DNA from 2 places in the Bacillus sp. BC05(2025) genome. Region 1 is predicted to be linked to the other one. Evidence: predicted binding sites of a transcription regulator. Region 1 holds the regulator's gene; the other holds the start of a gene.
What was found. The regulator LexA, encoded in region 1, represses DNA repair genes until DNA is damaged. The targets are predictions, from matches to a motif close to CGAACATATGTTCG.

Region 1 (3,217 bases):
TCGCTTATTATAGTACGAAGTGGTTTAAAAGGCTATGCGTACGTTATGTCATATGGAACTTCAAAATGATAAAAGGGGAGTAGATGATGAAAAAAATATTGTTAGTAGCAATCGCTTGTATCATTATTGGAGTTATAGGGATTTCACAAACATATGAAAAAGCAGTACAAACTGCAGAAGAAGGAAATAAAGAAGACGTAATTAAAAACGAAACAATAAAAAATATAGAAGTTAAGTTAGATGCTGGGGATATTGTTGTTCAAAAATCTTCTGACTCTTCTTTTTATGTAAAGCAATCAGGGGATGTACGTAAACAAAAGATTCGTATAGCTGAAGATGGTGACACATTAAAAATTATTGGGGAAAGAGAAAAAGGTGATTCATTTGATTTTTCTTTTTACGATTTTAGGTTTCAAACGTCAACAGTGACTATATTTGTACCAGAACGTTCTTACAAAGAGATAAAAGTAAATTCATCCGCTGGACAAATAGAAATGAGTGATGTAAACAGTGAGCATGTAACTGTTGGGACCCTCGCTGGAGAAGTAGATTTGAAACATGTCACGGCAAAAAGTGTGGAAGGATCTTCAAAAGCTGGAGAGCTGAGCTTTAAAAAGGTAATAGGAAAAGTAACTGCGAAAACGGCTAGTGGAGAAGTGCATATTATGGATCATGATCCTAAATATGATGTAGAGGCAAGCTCAACTGCTGGAGATGTAGATATTACTTTATTAGAAAAACCACAAGATGCAGTTATAACTGGGCAAAGTGCAGCTGGCGAAGTGATGATTTTTAATGAAGAAAATAAAAATGTAAAAATTGGAAATGGTAGTAAAAAGATTAGTGGTAAAACAGCAGCTGGCGATGTGACGATTAAAACGCGTTCATAAGAAATAGAATGTATGAAAATCTATCAAAATACAAAAAAGAAGATAATTACCGTATGTAAATAAGGTAATTATCTTCTTTTATTATGTTTAATGTAAATCACGATATACGCCAATTACTTTACCGATAACTGACACTTGTTTTAAAATGATAGGTTCTAATGAAGAGTTTTCCGGTTGTAGACGGAAATGGTCTTTTTCTTTATAGAAACGTTTAACAGTTGCTTCGTTATCTTCTGTTAAAGCAACTACAATTTCACCATTATATGCAGACTGTTGTTGGCGAACAACAACTAAATCTCCATCGAAAATACCAGCTTCAATCATACTATCTCCAGAAATACGTAACATGAACACTTGGTCTGCTCCAGCAACAATGCTAGCTGGAAGTGGGAAGTGATCTTCTACACTTTCAACTGCTGTAATCGGTAATCCGGCAGTAACTTTTCCGACAATTGGAACTTGAATAACAGATTGTGTTTCTGTATCCATTCGATCGTCACCTAAAATTTCAATTGCACGTGGTTTTGTTGGATCGCGTCGAATGTATCCTTTTTCTTCTAATCTTGATAAATGTCCGTGCACTGTAGAACTAGAAGCGAGGCCGACTGCTTGACCGATTTCACGTACGGAAGGTGGATATCCTTTTTCTTGTACTTTTAGCTTAATAAAGTCGAGAATGTCTTGCTGGCGTTTCGTTAACTTTTCCATGTTTTCTAACACCTCGTTTTCTTTCATTTTTCTTATTAATAAGTATAACATGCGAAAAAACATTCTACAAACATAAGTTCGAACAAAAGGCGAATTTATGTTAAACTGGAGGGAAATAATAGTGAGAAAGAGGGGTTCATAATGAATGCAATTATTTATGCGCGTGTGAGTACAACAAAAGAAGCACAAGAAACGTCATTATTACGTCAAAAAGATGAATTATTGCATTTAGCAGAGCGCTATCAAATGAATGTTACTAAGGTGATTGAAGAGCAGGCTAGTGGCTATATAATTGAGCGTGAGGGCATATTAGAAGTGCTAGATACAATTCGAGACGAACAAATTGATGTGCTACTTATACAAGATGAAACGCGCCTTGGTAGAGGGAATGCAAAGATTGCGTTAATGCACTGTTTACATAAAGAAGGAATAAAAGTATATACGCATACGCATAATGGAGAATTGCAATTGTCGGATTCTGATTCAATGGTATTAGATATTATTGGTATTGTTGAAGAGTATCAAAGAAAGATTCATAACTTGAAAATTAAACGTGGTATGCAACGAGCAGTTGAAAAAGGCTATCGTCCAGAAAATAATTTAAAGAACCGTCATTTAAGCGTAGGACGAGAGAAGAAAGAAGTGCCGATTGAGGAAATTGTACGTTTGCGTAAGAGTGAACTTACTTTCGAAGAAATTGCGGCAACGCTTCGCGGCTTTGGTCATAATGTTTCAAAAGCGACTGTACATCGTAGATATGTAGAGTATACAAAGCAATTGCTTGATAAAGAAGAGTAACTATTGTATGATAATAATCAGTTTTGATTAGAAGGGGGATTCGAGATGCTTAGTCACGAACTCGTTGAACGCATTAACTTCTTAGCGAAAAAAGCAAAAGCTGAAGGTTTAACTGAAGAAGAACAACGTGAGCGTCAATCGCTACGTGAACAATATTTAAAAGGATTTCGTCAAAATATGTTAAACGAACTTAAAGGAATTAAAGTCGTTAATGAACAAGGTACTGACGTTACACCGGCGAAATTAAAAGCTTTAAAAAAGCAAGATAATGCAAAATTAAACTAAAAGATGGGCGAAGCCCATCTTTTTTATTTATTATATTCGTTATTTAATAACTTTCCAGTTGTTATTAACCGTTGCTTCTATCTTTTTATTTTTCAAAATATAATTAGCGATCAGTTCAGACATATCTGTTGGTATGTCTTTTATTACGGGCTTATTTTGGAACATAAAGAAGTTTCCTCCGCCGCTTGCGCGATAATTATTCATAACGACGTCATATTCTTCATCCATATTAAGCGGAGCGCCTTTGTATTGTAAAGATTTGACCCTTTCGCCAATAGGTTTGGAAATGTTTAATACGTACGAAATCCCTTCCCACATATCGTAATTATAGTGTTGCGGTTTTGGTTCTAAGAAGGTAGGGTTTACGATGATGGATCCATCTGCATGTAATGTGAAATAAGAAGCTGAGAGTTCTAGGGCATCTTTTATATCCGCTCCAGTTATTCTAATTACTTGTAATGTATTTGGATAAATATAATTAGAAACGATGTCACGCATTGTTACATGTTCCGGGAAACCTGGAGATGTATTATGGA
Region 2 (3,217 bases), on a different contig from region 1:
TCAAAATGCATAGTGATAGAGTGACTGTTACCATAATCAACACTATGCTTTACAAATAAAACACCAGTGTCATGAAAAATTGCTTCCAGTTCTTTTCTGATGGATACTTTCGTTATATGTGCTGTTTTAATAGCCGATAAAATTGCAATTTCATTAAATTTTAATTTTATTTCATTTGGACAAAATGCTTCTTCGACCAATATAACTTCATTGCTATAAATAAGTGCAACAAGATTACTTGATTTTGCATCTGTTAAATCTACTTTTTTTATAACATTATTCATTACATTTTGCCTCCTTTGTTTTCGTATATATTAATTATACAATCACTATTTTTAATTACTCATCCTTACATTAATTTTAACATACTTTTATTGTGGGATTAAGCTACCCCTCAAATGATTTACTATTCCACAATTTTTGTTACATGAACCATTTGGACTATAGTATCATATAGTAGTGTTAACAAATGATTGTAAAGCGGGTGAAAACCATGCCCTCAGTTGTAGGGAATTTAGTTGTACAAAATAGTAACGGTTCATTTAACTTAGGTGATTTCTACAACGTTTCTCCGAAAGAAAATACGAAGGCTTATAATGGATCTGGTGCTTCAAACGTTGGTTTTGTTGTTAACACTTTTAATGGCGTGAGCGCGACTAATACATTTGATTCTGACCTTGCAGATCAAAATCAAGTGGGTACAGCCTAATCCTATTTTCCATCGTTTTGTTTAGAAATTTTAAACTTGTCTATACTATAATCAGGCTGTTACACAGCTATTGTTGATTTTTGGAGTACCCTATCTTTTTCTCCCTTTCCCTGGGGCTTAGCAGCTAGTATGAAGCTAGCTGCTTTTTCGTTTTATTATTTCTATCCCTCATCTAACAAAAATAAAAAAGCTAAAACTTAAATTTCAGCTTTCTTTACGTTATTTCAATAATATCCGAAGTATTTAATACATAAGTTCTATAAAAAGCGTCAGTACATATTACTATGCGCTTTAGCGGGTTTATATGCACAACTGTCATATAACTTGTAAGGATATATCCATCTTCAAAATATGTCACCAATATTTCTTTTTCAGACAAAAAGGATGTTAATAATGTATCAGAAATTCTTTCTTTAGCTTCGTTTGTTACGAGCGGTTTTTGTACTTTAAATTTTTCTCCAACAACCTCTCGTATACTTAACAACTGTTCAGACATTACTGTAAACGGAACACATTCTCTTTCTACTTTCTGCACCTTTGCATCATTCATTTCTTTATCTCCTTGATCATTTATCCATTTTAATTCATGCAAATTAATTTCAACTATTCTTTCATAATTCCTTGACTCATATTCACACCATAAGAACATTCGTTCTAATTATACACGAACCTACGTTCTTTTGAGAAGAGATATAATTATATTTTTAATAAAATATAATTTAAATTACTTATTTTTTCTTCTTCAAATGAGCTTTTCACTTCTTATTTAATAGGACGTTCACAAATCAACAAAAAAGTTTTAATTTTCAAGTTTATTAACCATCTATAAATGAAAACATATATTATAAAGAACGAACTCACAAAGTTTCTATGAAAAGAGAGCAATTTAAACACTCTCTTTTCTTACATACGGTATAAGACTATCTATAAATAATTCCTCCTAATTATTTCATATATCTTGGTTGTACTATTATATGTAACTCCCTCTCTGTTACTGCTTTTTTGGGGTTACGAAAATACTCTAATTCGTATTTTAATACTTCATACTCAATCATCCCGATCTTAATCCCTTTCGTTTCTTTTAAAATAGCTAATAAGTTACTTATATCTTCATCGTTCGATTCAAAAACTTTCCCTGCATCTTCTCTTTGAAAAATTACTTTCACATGTTCTCCTCCTATGTAATATATTTATCTATTCAATAATCCATTTAAAAATGTTCATTCTTCCTCTGAAAATTCCATACTAAGAAGAATATCCATTTTAATGGAATGCTTTGCTTTTTACTTCATTTAACATCAATATTAATGTATGTTTCATTCTGCAAACTATGTTTATCCACTTCAAAAAAGTAAAACTTAAATCAACTCAAGTTTTGTTCATTCCCGACTAATAATTGGCCTACACCAATCGTACTACCTACAAATAGTGAGTAAAAAATAAGAAATTCACTTTATATGTAATGAAATTAAATAAATAAAACATTATAATATCAATATTTTCGGAAGTAATAATTATTCTTCTTTAAAATAATTACATAAATTCCCATTGTAATTCTTAATATTTATATGTAATATTGTATTGTCTTACTATCTATTTATAACTCACACACTAACTAGAAAAGGGAACCTATATAGGTTCCCTTTTCTAATTACAGTCATTATTTTTTTTCTAGAAATTCAAATGTATTTTTAAATTCTTTGCCGTTCACCTTAATATCAGCATCTTTCAATAAGTCATTGACTACTTGTTGTTTCCATTTCCCTGTCGTATCTTGTAGTCTTTGCTGTTCTAAGTCTTTACGAATGCTATCTTTCACTTCATCAAATGGCTTCAATTCTTTTTTATCTGTCACTTTAATAATATGGTAACCGTAAGTTGTTTTTACCGGATCACTTACTTGTCCTGCATCTAATTTATATGCGGCTTCCTCAAATTCTTTCACTGTTTGCCCTGGAGCGAAACCAGTTATTTCTCCGCCTTGTTCTTTTGAACCAGTATCCTCTGAGTATTGCTTTGCTAAAGCCACAAAATCTTCACCATTATTTACTTTCTCTTTCACTTCTTTAGCGGTCTTTTCATCTTTCACTAAAATGTGACTTACCTTTATCTCTGGTTTATAGTTATTTTTTACATCTTTTTCTGTAACAGTCGCTTTAATCGCTTTCTCAAATGCGATTTCTGGCTTCATTTTTTCTTTTAATTCATCTTCATTTTTCAATCCAACTTGTTCTAAAGTCGATTTGAAGTTGTCACCCATTTTATCTTTTGCTTCTTCAACTTGTTTTTTCGCTTCCTCATCTGAAACTTTATATTTATCTAGTAATGCCTTACTTAACACCATTTGGTATAAAGTACTTTCTCCATATTTTTGTCTTAATTCTTTACTTAATTCTTTCTCTGTAACATTTCCTACTTTTGATGTTACAACGTTTTCTGAGGAACCACATGCAGATAATGCCAGTACTACGCATGAAATAATTGTTCCTAAAAATAGCTTGTTCTTTT

Region 2: ACZ76X_RS16905 (YolD-like family protein) is a predicted target of LexA. The motif match lies at 1,375-1,388, and genes of this name have one in related genera.

What each region holds. Positions count from the first base shown of each region.
Region 1 covers NZ_JBWYRA010000001.1:1,093,702-1,096,918, reverse strand. Annotated here, with positions in the region: gene ACZ76X_RS05710 (DUF1700 domain-containing protein) at 1-83, shown strand, start outside; gene ACZ76X_RS05705 (DUF4097 family beta strand repeat-containing protein) at 84-890, shown strand; gene lexA (transcriptional repressor LexA) at 978-1,598, opposite strand; gene ACZ76X_RS05695 (YneB family resolvase-like protein) at 1,740-2,396, shown strand; gene ACZ76X_RS05690 (DUF896 domain-containing protein) at 2,442-2,681, shown strand; gene ACZ76X_RS05685 (bifunctional metallophosphatase/5'-nucleotidase) at 2,721-3,217, opposite strand, start outside.
Region 2 covers NZ_JBWYRA010000004.1:532,040-535,256, reverse strand. Annotated here, with positions in the region: gene ACZ76X_RS16915 (hypothetical protein) at 1-284, opposite strand, end outside; gene gerPF (spore germination protein GerPF) at 494-709, shown strand; gene ACZ76X_RS16905 (YolD-like family protein) at 924-1,259, opposite strand; gene ACZ76X_RS16900 (hypothetical protein) at 1,654-1,875, opposite strand; gene ACZ76X_RS16895 (peptidylprolyl isomerase PrsA) at 2,370-3,217, opposite strand, start outside.